DNA from 3 places in the Burkholderia sp. YIM B11467 genome. Region 1 is predicted to be linked to each of the others. Evidence: predicted binding sites of a transcription regulator. Region 1 holds the regulator's gene; each other region holds the start of a gene.

Region 1 (4,226 bases):
GGTTGTCGAACTTCGACTTCGTGACCGAGTCGTTCACGTTGAACGCCGGGAACGGCAGGCGGCCGTCCTTTTCCATCTGGTACAGGCGGTGCACGCCGGTCGTGGTTTCTTCGGTCACGCCCTTGATGTGCGCGAGGCGCTTCGAGTACCAGGTCGCGTCGACGTCGAGGTGCGCAGCGATCGACTTGTACAGCGCGACTTCTTCCTCGTTGGTCGGCTTCGAAATCACCGAACGGTCCTTCTCGGCCTTCGAACCGAGGATCAGCAGCAGCGTTGCGTCGCCGCCGTCGTCCAGGATCATGTTCGCGAATTCGCCGTTCGGCCATTCGAAGATGCGGTGCGAGAACTCCCAGTATTCGTCGAGCGATTCGCCCTTGAACGCGAACACCGGCGTGCCGGCTTCGACGATCGCGGCCGCTGCGTGGTCCTGCGTCGAGAAGATGTTGCACGATGCCCAGCGGACGTCCGCGCCGAGCGCCTTCAGCGTCTCGATCAGCACACCGGTCTGGATCGTCATGTGCAGCGAACCGGCGATGCGCGCGCCCTTCAGCGGCTGCTGTGCCTTGTATTCGTCGCGGATCTGCACGAGGCCCGGCATTTCGGTCTCGGCGATGTTCAGTTCCTTGCGGCCCCAGCCAGCCAGCGCCATGTCGGCGACGACGTAATCCTTGGAAGCTTGCGAATCGATAATGGCGTTCATCACGCCCTCCTTTCTAAAAAGTTTCTAGATTGGTGACGTGAGCGCCGTTCAGGAAGCGGAGCCGGCGCGACGGTCGCGAAACGCGCGCCGCACGGCTGCTTGGTGAAGCCTTCCGAGCCTGGCGGACCTGGAACGGTCCGTCGCAACGCTCCTCGGAAAACGGGAAGGATTGTAGCAAATCGGCGCGCAAAATGCGCAAGCGGCTCAAGCGCGCGGGGTCGGCGCGCGGGGTCGGCGCGCGTGGCCGTCGAGAAAGGGTCAGGACTCCGCGCCGACCCACGCCTGTTCGCGCAGCCGCGCACGCAGGCGCGCGACGGCCTGACTGTGCAGCTGGCACACGCGCGATTCGCTCACTTCGAGCACCGCGCCGATCTCGCGCAGATTCAGACCCCGTTCGTAGTACAGCGACATCAGCAGCTTCTCGCGTTCCGGCAGACGCTCGATCGCCTCGACGAGCGCCTCGCGCAGGTGCTCGTCGAGCAGCGCCGACAGCGGATCGGCGTGATCGACGCGATAGCGGTCGAGGAACGGCTCGTCGTCGGCCGCGCGGTCGAAATCCTCGTAATAGATGAGCTGGCTGCCGTGCAGGTCCTGCAGCATCCCCTGGTATTCGTCGAGCGGCATGTTCAGGTGCAGCGCGATCTCGGTCTCGCTCGCCGAGCGGCCGAGATGCTGCTCGACCTGGTGCACCGCGTGCTCGACCTCGCGCGACGTCTTGCGCAGGCTGCGCGGCAGCCAGTCGTTGCTGCGCAGCTCGTCGAGCATCGCGCCGCGGATGCGCTGCGTCGCGTAGGTCTCGAACTGCGCGCCCTGGTCTTCCTTGTAGCGGCCGGCCGCGTCCATCAGGCCGATCATGCCGGCCTGGATCAGGTCGTCGAGGTCGACGCTCGCCGGCATCTTCGCGACGAGCTGCAGCCCGAGGCGACGCACGAGCGGCGCATATTGCGCGAGCACGTCGGCCTGGGACATCTTTCCTTGAGCGTTGTACATCATGGCCCCCTCCTTCCGGTGGCGCTCACGCGGCGTGTGCCGCGCCCGCCTCATACGACGGCTTGCCGCCCGCGCGGACGGCACGGCCCGCGCCCGAACGCGGGCGCATCGGCCAGTACAGCAGGTCGGCGGCAATCTGCCGGTAGTCGCGCGCGGCGGGCGACGACGGGAACGCGTCGACCACCGCATGCATCAGTTCGCTGGCGTGCTCGACGAGCGGATCGGCGCCCACGCAGCCCGCGTCGGCGATCGACACGGTCAGGTAGCGGCTCGCGACGCCCGCGAGGTTGTCGAACGCCGTCTTCGCGTCCGCATGGCTGGCGACGTGATTGGTCAGCACGCGGAACTGCGCGAACGCGTGCGCGAAATGCAGCCGCTTCATGCACGCGTACGCCTCGGTGATCGCCTGCGCGGCGACCCGCGTGACGACCAGCACGTCGTGCGCTTCGCGTGCGAGCGCCGAGAACGAGCCGTCGGCGCCGAGCTGCGCGTCGACCAGGACGATGTCGGCCGGGCCGTCGATGAAGTCGCTCAGTTGCGCGTCGCTGTAGCCGGCGCGTGCGAGCCGTGCGGCCGCGCACAGGCCGAACCCGGCGGCCACCCGCGTGCGCTCGCCGTCGCGCAGCCACGCGCCCGCCAGCGTCGCGCTGGCCGAATGCACGTCGGCGCGCTCGTCGACGACGAGCACATCCTTGCCGAGCGATGCGAGCGCCGCCGCCAGATTCACGATGGTGGACGTGCAGCCGACACCCGCCGGCCCGCCCGTCACCGCGACGATGCGCGACGCGCGCCCGGCCAGCAGGCGCCGCAGCCCTTCGGCCTGGTCGATGATTCGTTTATCCAAATCGCACCTCGTGCAGCTCGGCGGTGGAACGTGCGGTCAGTGCGGAAAGCAGCGTCGGCATGTCCTCGTCTTGCGGCACGAAGGGCGAGCCGTCGCGCGGCACACAGAACGCGCTCTTCAGCAGGAATTTGGTCGAGGCGACGTACAGGTTCTCCGGCACCTTCTGGCCGGTCGACACGTAGTGGACCGGCAGCTTGTAGCGGATCACCGTGTCGAGCACGCCGCCGAGGTGGGTCGCCTCGTCGAGCTTCGTGAGGATGCAGCCGGCGAGATCCGGATGTTCGCCCGCGCTGCGGTACGCCTGCACGACTTCGTTGAGCGTGTCGCCGTGGCTCGTCGCGTTGAGCAGCAGCAGGCGCTGCACCGGCGCGTTCGCGCCGTGCAGCATCGCGATCTGGTCGGACACCGCGCGGTCGCGCTGGCTCATGCCGATCGTGTCGATCAGCACGATGTGCTTGTTGCGCAGCTCGGACAGCGCAAGCGCGAGATCGCCCGCATCCTTCACCGCGTGCACGGGCACGCCGAGGATCTTGCCGAAGATGCGCAGCTGTTCGTGGCCGCCGATCCGGTAGCTGTCGGTGGTCAGCAGCGCGACCTTGCTCGCGCCGAAACGCATCACGCAGCGCGCGGCCAGCTTCGCGGTGGTGGTGGTCTTGCCGACGCCCGTCGGCCCCATCAGCGCGAACACGCCGCCGCGCTCCATCAGCGCGTCCTCGCTGTCGAGCACCGGCAGGTTCGCCGCGAGCACCGACTGCGCCCATTCGGCCGCTTGTTCGAAGGTCTGCGCGCCGTCGCCGGACGGCAGGTTGTCGACCAGCATCCGCACGAGCTGCGCGGAAAAACCGGCCGCGAACAGGTGCTTGGTCAGCGCGCCATGCACGGCGCTGCGACGCTGGCGGTCGTGCCACATCAGGTTGTCGAACTGCTCTTCCATCATCCCGCGCAGTTCGCCGAGCTCGTGCATCACCGTGTCGTTGACGATCCGCTCGATGCGCGACTTCACCGCATCGGCCACCACGGCGGCCGCGTCGGTCGACAGGCGCGTGCGCTCGGCCGCCTTCGCGGCATGCGCGGCGCTCGGGTCCGGCGCGCGGGGGGCGGCGGCCGGGATCCGTCGTTCGGCGTCGCGCACGATGTCGCGCGCCCAGTCGGGCGACGTCGCGTTCGCGGCGCGCTGCTCGGCCGGTGCGCTCGCTTGCGGCGCGGCCGGTGTGGCCTGGGTGCGCGCGATCAGTGCGTCGCGCTGCTGCGTCAGGCGTTTCGCGTGCTCGACGAGCCACGGCGCGGGTTCGGAAGCGCCAGCGCCAGCGGCGGGTGTGCCGGCTGCCGGCGCGGCAATCGACGGCGCTACCGCGGCCGGCATGTCCGCATCGATCGTCGACGGTTGCGCCGCCGTGTCCTCCGCATCGGCGCTGACGCCGAACACCGACGAGAACACGTCGGGCAGCCCGCCGTCGCCGGCCGCGTACGGATTGACGGCCGGGCGCGCGAGCGCGGCGCCCGGGCGCGACACGATGCCCTGCACGGCGGCGGCCGGCACGGATTCCGGCAGTCGCGGCGCGGCGATTCGCGGCCGCGCGGCAACCGGCGGCGTCACCGCGGCGAGGTCCGAATCGGCGAGTGCGACGATTTCGACGCTGCCGTCATCGAGCGTGCGGTTCGACAGCACGACCGCGTCGGCGCCGAGCGCCT
Region 2 (4,226 bases), on a different contig from region 1:
CTCAAGCAGGACAACGGCGCGCTGAAGATGGTGACGGCCGGCGCGAACCTCGCCGACGTCGTGAAGGCGCTGAACACGCTCGGCGCGACGCCCGCGGACCTGATGTCGATCCTGCAGGCGATGAAGGCGGCCGGCGCGTTGCGCGCCGACCTGGAGGTCATCTAAATGGCGGCGAACCTTCCGAACGCAAACGACCTCACGCAGCGCTTCGCGCTCGACGTGCAGGGTTTCGACGCGCTGCGCGCGCAGGCGAAGCAGTCGCCGCAGGCCGGCGCGAAGGCCGTCGCGGGCCAGTTCGACGCGATGTTCACGCAGATGATGCTCAAGAGCATGCGCGACGCGTCGCCCGACGGCGGGCTGTTCGATTCGCATACGTCGAAGATGTACACGTCGATGCTCGACCAGCAGCTCGCGCAGCAGATGTCGACGCGCGGGATCGGCGTCGCCGACGCGCTGATGAAGCAGCTGCTGCGCAACGCGGGGCAGGGCGCGGGCAGCGACACGGCGGCCGACGTCGGCGCGGGTGGCCTCGGCGCGGGCGGCAACGAAGGCAGCCTCGCCGCGATGAACGCGATGGCGAAGGCCTACGCGAACGCGTCGAACAACGGCGGGCTCGCCGGCGCGCGCGGCTACTCGGCCGGCAGCGCGCTGACGCCGCCGCTGAAGGGCGCGAGCGGCGCGCCGGACGCCGACGCGTTCGTCGACCGGCTCGCGGGCCCCGCGCAGGCGGCCAGCGCGTCGACCGGCATTCCGGCGCGTTTCATCGTCGGCCAGGCCGCGCTCGAATCGGGCTGGGGCAAGCGCGAGATCCGCGCCGCCGACGGCTCGACCAGCTACAACGTGTTCGGCATCAAGGCGAACAAGGGCTGGACCGGGCGCACGGTGTCGGCGCTGACGACCGAATACGTGAACGGCACGCCGCGCCGCGTGGTGGCAAAATTCCGCGCGTACGACTCGTACGAGCACGCAATGACCGATTACGCGAGCCTGTTGAAGAACAATCCGCGCTACTCGGGCGTGCTGAGCGCCAGCCGCAGCGTCGAAGGCTTCGCGCACGGAATGCAGAAGGCCGGTTACGCGACCGACCCGAACTACGCGAAAAAGCTGATCTCGATCATGCAGCAGATCGGCTGACGAGCCCGCCGGCCGCCTGCAGCCTCCTTTCGGACCGCGCCCGGCAGCCCGCCGCGCGCGGTTTCAACGTTTGCGCGAAAAAAATCGCCAATTCGATCTAAACTTTCGGTCAGCACTGCCGCTAAGTGTGAGAGACCTGCGACCGGGCCCCCGTTCTGGCCCGGTTTTACTGCGCACCGGTTGTCCGGGCGCCCATGACAAGAAAGACCGGCTAGCCATGAATATCGAAACGTCGACCGACCCCAGCCTGGATGCAGGCCACTCCGGGCCCGACTTTGCCCGCCGCAATCCGCTGGAAATCGGCGTGCAGCTGCGCAACCTGGTGAATCGCGGCGATTTCCTGACCGTCCAGTATCCGGGCGGCCAGCTCGTCACGCGCCTGCTCGAGGTCGACGTCGGCGCGCGGACGTTCACGTTCGACTGGGGCGCGCTGTCCGAGCAGAACGCCGGCATCCTCGGCGCGTCGCATTGCACGTTCGCGGCCTCGCCGGAGGGCGTGCGCGTCGAATTCACCACGGGCACGCCGCGCGAGACGCGCTACGAGGGGCTGCCCGCGTTCGTCGCCGATTTCCCCGACGTGCTGGTCTGCATCCAGCGCCGCGAATATTTCCGCGTCGACGCGCCGATCGTCGATCCGTTCCTGTGCCGCGGCAAGCTGCCGGACGGCGAGAGCTTCCTGTTCGAGGTGCACAACCTGTCGCTCGGCGGCGTGGGGCTGCGCACGGCCGACGAACGTGTCGAGGCGCTCGAGGTCGGCACGCTGCTGCCCGACGTCGAGCTCGAGCTGACCGGCCACGGCAAGCTGTCGCTCGACCTGCAGCTCGTGTCGCAGCGTTCGACGCAGATGCCGAACGGGTCGCGGCGCTACCAGCTCGGTTTTCGCTACATGTCGCTGCCGGGCAGCGCGGAGAACACGCTGCAGCGCCTGATCACGCAGCTCGAAATGAAGCGCCGCTCGCTCGCGCGGGCCTGACGCGCACGCGGGAACCGGCCCCGCACGGGCCGCCCCGCGCCCCTTCGCCGGCACCGGTTGCCGGGCGCCCTGATCGGCGACGCGCGAGTGCGCGTCGCGCGTGCATTTTTTCCTCAATTTTTTCAATCGGCGGCCGTTATACCGGGAGTCACGCAACCCGGCGGCCGCAGCGCGGCCGGCTCATCAGGATCGCGCATGTCCAACTCACTCATGAACCTCGGCGTCAGCGGCCTGAATGCCGCGCTCTGGGGCCTCACGACGACCGGCCAGAACATCAGCAACGCCGCGACACCCGGCTATTCGGTCGAACGACCCGTCTATGCCGAGGCGAGCGGCCAGTACACGAGCAGCGGCTACATGCCGCAAGGCGTCAACACCGTCACCGTGCAGCGGCAGTACAGCCAGTACCTGGGCGACCAGCTGAACGGCGCGCAGACGCAGGGCGGCGCGCTGTCGACGTGGTACTCGCTCGTTACGCAGCTGAACAACTACGTCGGCAGCCCGACGGCGGGGATCTCGACCGCGATCACGAGCTACTTCACCGGGCTGCAGAACGTCGCGAACAGCGCGTCCGACTCGTCGGTGCGGCAGACCGCGATGAGCAACGCGCAGACGCTCGCGAACCAGATCACGGCGGCCGGCCAGCAGTACGACGCGCTGCGCCAGAGCGTGAACACGCAGCTCACGAGCACCGTGACGCAGATCAACACGTACACCGCGCAGATCGCGCAGCTGAACCAGCAGATCGCGTCCGCGAGCAGCCAGGGCCAGCCGCCGAACCAGCTGATGGACCAGCGCGACCTCGCGGTGTCGAACCTGTCGAACCTCGCGGGCGTGCAGGTCGTGCGCAACAGCGACGGCTACAGCGTGTTTCTCGCGGGCGGCACGCCGCTCGTCGTCGCGAACAAGAGCTACCAGCTCGCGACCGTCACGTCGCCGTCCGATCCGAGCGAGCTGACCGTCGTGTCGCAGGGGATCGCCGGCGCGAACCCGCAGGGGCCGAACCAGTTCCTGTCCGACGCGTCGCTGTCGGGCGGCACGCTCGGCGGCCTGCTCGCGTTCCGCAGCCAGACGCTCGACCCGGCCGAAGCCCAGCTCGGCGCGATCGCGACCAGCTTCGCCGCGCAGGTCAACGCGCAGAACGCGCTCGGCATCGACCTGTCGGGCAAGCCCGGCGGCAACCTGTTCACGACCGGCGCGCCGGTCACCTATGCGAACCAGGGCAATACCGGCAACGCGGCGCTGTCCGTGTCGTTCGCGAACGCATCGCAACCGACCGCGAGCGACTACACGCTGTCGTACGACGGCACGAACTACACGCTGACCGACCGCGCGAGCGGCACGGTGGTCGGCACGTCGACCTCGATGCCGGCCTCGATCGGCGGGCTGAACTTCTCGTTCTCGTCCGGCTCGATGAGCGCCGGCGACAAGTTCACCGTGCAGCCGACGCGCGGCGCGCTGAACGGCTTCGGCCTCGCGACGTCGAACGGCTCCGCGATCGCGGCGGCCGCGCCGTACGTGCCGTCGGCCACCACGACGAACACGGGCACCGGCACGATCGGCGCGCTGTCGGTCACGAGCGCGGCGGCCGCGGCCAACGCGCACAAGTACACGATCACGATGGGCGGCACCACGGCCAGCCCGACCTACACGGTCACCGACAACACGGCCGTGCCGCCGACGACCACTGGCGCGCAGCCGTACCAGGCCGGCACGCCGATCACGCTGACGGCCGGCGTCACGGTAACGGTGTCGGGGTCGCCGGCGGTGGGCGACACGTTCACGGTCGCGCCGAACACGGGCGGCACGAACGACGGCAGCAACGCGCTCGCGCTGTCGAAGCTCGTCAACTCGAAGACGTTCGGTAATGGTTCGAGCACACTGACCGGCGCGTACGCGAGCTACGTGAACAGCATCGGCAACACGACGAGCCAGCTGAAGTCGTCGAGCGCCGCGCAGACCGCGCTGGTCGGCCAGATCACGCAAGCGCAGCAGTCGGCGTCGGGCGTGAACCAGAACGAGGAAGCGGCCAACCTGATGCAGTACCAGCAGCTCTACCAGGCGAACGCGAAGGTGATTCAGACGGCGTCGACGCTGTTCCAGACCGTGCTCGGCCTGT
Region 3 (4,226 bases), on a different contig from region 1:
CGCTGTGCGAGCAGCTCGTCGAGCACATCGGTCGAGTCGTGCTGCGCGGCATCCGGGTCGATCGGCGCGAGCGTAGCGGTCAGGCGCGCCTGCGGCTCGCGCATCAGCGCCGCGAGCGGACGCTGGCCGGCCAGCCACTGCGCCAGATGGGATTCGTAGAAGAGGCCGCTCTCGCTCACGGCCTGCGCGAGCGCCGCGCGCAGCGCCGCGACCGGCGGCAACCCGGCCGCTTCGCGCGCAGCCTCGGCGGACGACGCCGCAGTGGACGACGCCGCTGCGGGAGCCGGCGTGGAAGGCGCGGCCGGATCGGACGCAGTCGGCGCGCGCGCCGGCACGGTCGTCTCGGTCAGCAGCACGGTGGGATCGGCCAGCAGCGGCGTGCGCCCGGCAATGACCGGCGTCGCATCGCCGCCCGCGCGCGAGATCGCGTCGAGCACGCGCCCGACATCGGACAGCGCGGTCTGCGTGGAAGCCGGCGGCGCGGCGGGCGGGCTGGCGGGCGCGGGCGAGGACGACGCGCCGGCACCCGGCGTGCCGACCTGCGCGGTCGCGCCGCCGCCGGCGGGCGCCGACACGGTGCCGGTCAGCAGGCTGTCGAGACGGCTCGCCAGCAGCGCGGCTGCAACGGGGTCGATACCGGTCATGATCGGAGCCTGCTCACCTCAGCCACATCGTTGCGAATCCGGGAACGGCACATCCGTGCCGCCCTCGGGAACAGCGCGCCTGCGGTAACGGGCCCTACCCGCGCGCGCGGTAGAGATCGGTCAATACCTTGGTCGAGCGCCGCGCCTCGAACAGCGCGGACAGCCGCGCGACGTCCGGGCTCGCGAGATCGCGGATCGCGGCGTCGTCGGCCAGGATGCGGCGGATCAGGTCGAGCTTGCGGCCGAGATCCGATTCGTCGAGCGCAACGCCCGGATCGGCCTCCTTCAGCCCGTCGACGAGTTGCAGGAATTCGGCCTGCAACCCCGGCAACGCGCTCCAGTCGGCGCCGCGCGCGGCACACAGCATCCGGCCCGACACGGCTGCGAGCGCCTCGTAACGAGCGAAGTATTCGGCCTTGCGATTCATCTTGATGCTTCCACTGCCTGTTGCGCGGCCATGCGCGCGGCTTCCGGGGCAATCCCCGTCCATGCTTCCTCGAGCGTCGCGAGCAGCCCGTCGACTTCGACCAGCATCGCGTCGCTCGCCTGCGCGTTCGCTTCCAGCAGACGCCGGCCGATATACGCATACAGCCCATCGAGCCGATCCGCGATCTCGCCGCCCACGTCGCGGTTCAGCGACGCCTTTAGGCCGCTCTCGACGATCCGGATCGCCTTGCCGATCGCTTCGCCGCGCGCGGACACGTTGCCCTGCTGCAGGTGCATGCGCGCCAGTGCAATCGCCTGCCGCGCCCCCTGGTAGAGCATCGCGATCAGCCGGTGCGGCGAGGCGCCCATCACCCCGGTCTCGACGCCGACACGCGCGTAGGCATTGGCTCCAGCGTGTCCTGGGGAAAACATGCGCATCTCCTTGTCATGCGGTAGCTATATGGGAGCCGCTGCCGTGCATCGCACGACGCGGCCTTCTCCGGAGTTATCGGAAGGGATTTGGAAAGCTTTAGGCGCGCGGGGCCGCCGCCGGGCGCGGAAGGTCGGCCCGCCCGGCCCCCGTCACACCGACATCTGCATGATGTCGTTGTAGGCGCTCACGAGCTTGTTGCGGACCTGGAGCCCGAACTGGAAGCCGATGTTGGCTTTCTGCATGTCGACCATCACGTCGTTCAGCGACACGTTCGGCGCGCCGACCTCGAACGCCTGCGCCTCGCCGGCCGCGTGCTGCTGGTCGCCGCTGATCTTGTCGAGCGACGCCTTCATCGCGCTCGCGAACGTGCTGGCCGTCGCCGCGCCGGAGCCGGCAAGCGCCGCCGTCGGGCTCGCGACGCCGCCGGACGCCTGCGCGGCCATCGACTGCATCTGTTGCAACACCGAACCGATCCCGCTGACGTTCGCAGTCATGCTGTCCCCAGAATTGAGAGAAGAGACCCGGACGCACCGGGCGTTTCCGCCGGCGCCGCACCACGCGCACCATGCCGGATCGCAGCAAAGAATAGCAGCGCGCCGCGCGTCAAAGCCGAGAAAGTACGGGGGAAACCCCGCTCTTTTCGGTCGATCGGAGTACGGCCCGGATCACGATAATCGCATCGTGTCATTGTCCGCCCGCTCGTCCGAGCGAGCTCAGTCGTCCCGCTCCGGAGAAACTCGACGCATGGATTCGCAGGCCAACTCGCTGATCAATCCCGACGCCCGCGCGGGCCTCGCCAGCCCGGCGCCCGGCGCCGCCGCGGCCGCCGCGTTGCCGGGCGTGGGTGGCGCTGGCGCGGACTTCGGCCTTGGCGGCTTCGCCGAACGCATTCCCGGCATCTCGCGGATGAAGGGCAACCCGAAGCTGCCGTTCCTGATCGCCGTCGCGTTCGCGATCGCCGCGATCACCGCGCTCGTGCTGTGGAGCCGGACGCCCGACTACCGCGTGCTGTACAGCAACCTGTCGGACCGCGACGGCGGCGCGATCATTACCGCGCTCCAGCAGGCAAACGTTCCCTACAAGTTCGCCGACGCCGGCGGCGCGATCCTCGTGCCGTCGAACCAGGTGCATGAAACGCGCCTGAAGCTCGCCGCGATGGGCCTGCCGAAGGGCGGCTCGGTCGGCTTCGAGCTGATGGACAACCAGAAATTCGGCATCAGCCAGTTCGCCGAACAGATCAACTACCAGCGCGCGCTCGAAGGCGAGCTGCAGCGCACCATCGAATCGATCAATGCCGTGCGCGGCGCGCGCGTGCATCTCGCGATCCCGAAGCCGTCGGTATTCGTGCGCGACAAGGAAGCGCCGAGCGCGTCGGTGTTCGTCGACCTCTACCCGGGCCGCGTGCTCGACGAGGGCCAGGTCCAGGCGATCACGCGGATGGTGTCGTCCGGCGTGCCCGACATGCCCGCGAAGAACGTGACGATCGTCGACCAGGACGGCAACCTGCTGACCCAGCCGGCTTCGGCGTCCGGCCTCGACGCTAGCCAGCTCAAGTACGTGCAGCAGGTCGAGCACAACACGCAGAAGCGCATCGACGCGATCCTCGCGCCGATCTTCGGCGCCGGCAACGCGCGCTCGCAGGTCAGCGCGGACCTCGATTTCTCGAAGATCGAACAGACGTCGGAAAGCTACGGCCCGAACGGCGTGCCGCAGCAGGCCGCGATCCGCAGCCAGCAGACCAGCAGCGCAACCGAACTCGCGCAGGGCGGTGCGTCGGGCGTGCCGGGCGCGCTGTCGAACACGCCGCCGCAGCCGGCCTCGGCGCCGATCGTCGCCGGCAACGGCCAGAACGCGCCGCAGACGACACCCGTGAGCGACCGCAAGGACCAGACGACCAATTACGAGGTCGACAAGACGATCCGCCATCTCGAACAGCCGATGGGCAACGTGAAGCGGCTGTCGGTCGCGGTCGTCGTCAACTACCAGCCGGTCGCCGACGCGAAGGGCCACGTGTCGATGCAGCCGCTGCCGCCCGCGAAGCTCGCGCAGGTCGAGCAGCTCGTGAAGGACGCGATGGGCTACGACGAGAAGCGCGGCGACTCGGTGAACGTCGTGAACAGCGCGTTCTCGACCGTGAGCGACCCGTACGCCGACCTGCCGTGGTGGCGCCAGCCCGACATGATCGCGATGGCGAAGGAAGCCGCGAAGTGGCTCGGCATCGCGGCGGCCGCGGCGGCGCTCTACTTCATGTTCGTGCGCCCGGCGATGCGCCGCGCCTTCCCGCCGGCCGAGCCGGTCGCGCCGGCACTCGCGGCGCCGGAAGATCCGGTCCTGCTCGACGGCCTGCCCGCGCCGGTCAAGGCCGAGGAGCCCGACTCGTTGCTGCTCGGCTTCGAGAACGAGAAGAACCGCTACGAACGCAACCTCGACTACGCGCGCACGATCGCCCGCCAGGATCCGAAGATCGTCGCCACCGTCGTGAAGAACTGGGTGTCCGATGAACGCTGAAGGCTTGACCAAGAGCGCGCTCCTGCTGATGTCGATCGGCGAGGAAGAAGCCGCGCAGGTATTCAAGTTCCTCGCGCCGCGCGAGGTCCAGAAGATCGGCGCCGCGATGGCCGCGCTGAAGAACGTCACGCGCGAGCAGGTCGAGGACGTGCTGCAGGACTTCGTGAAGGAAGCCGAGCAGCACACCGCGCTGTCGCTCGATTCGAGCGAGTACA

Evidence for each region. Region 1 encodes FliA, which starts transcription of late flagellar genes. Its sites were predicted from a motif close to CTAAAGTTTNNNNNNNNNNNGCCGNTA; they were not measured.
Region 2: a site for FliA is predicted at 2,220-2,246, ahead of flgK (flagellar hook-associated protein FlgK). Genes of this name have one in related genera too.
Region 3: a site for FliA is predicted at 1,577-1,603, ahead of fliS (flagellar export chaperone FliS). Genes of this name have one in related genera too.

The regions. Positions count from the first base shown of each region.
Region 1 covers NZ_JBQVSQ010000010.1:60,099-64,324, forward strand. Annotated here, with positions in the region: gene ahcY (adenosylhomocysteinase) at 1-700, opposite strand, end outside; S-adenosyl-L-homocysteine riboswitch at 733-860, opposite strand; gene ACTRWB_RS29090 (RNA polymerase sigma factor FliA) at 959-1,693, opposite strand; gene ACTRWB_RS29095 (nucleotide-binding protein) at 1,716-2,534, opposite strand; gene flhF (flagellar biosynthesis protein FlhF) at 2,527-4,226, opposite strand, start outside.
Region 2 covers NZ_JBQVSQ010000007.1:270,724-274,949, reverse strand. Annotated here, with positions in the region: gene ACTRWB_RS24535 (flagellar basal body P-ring protein FlgI) at 1-165, shown strand, start outside; gene flgJ (flagellar assembly peptidoglycan hydrolase FlgJ) at 166-1,134, shown strand; gene ACTRWB_RS24525 (flagellar brake protein) at 1,352-2,107, shown strand; gene flgK (flagellar hook-associated protein FlgK) at 2,303-4,226, shown strand, end outside.
Region 3 covers NZ_JBQVSQ010000007.1:323,069-327,294, forward strand. Annotated here, with positions in the region: gene fliK (flagellar hook-length control protein FliK) at 1-644, opposite strand, end outside; gene ACTRWB_RS24780 (flagellar protein FliT) at 739-1,071, opposite strand; gene fliS (flagellar export chaperone FliS) at 1,068-1,502, opposite strand; gene fliE (flagellar hook-basal body complex protein FliE) at 1,653-1,997, opposite strand; gene fliF (flagellar basal-body MS-ring/collar protein FliF) at 2,248-4,011, shown strand; gene fliG (flagellar motor switch protein FliG) at 4,001-4,226, shown strand, end outside.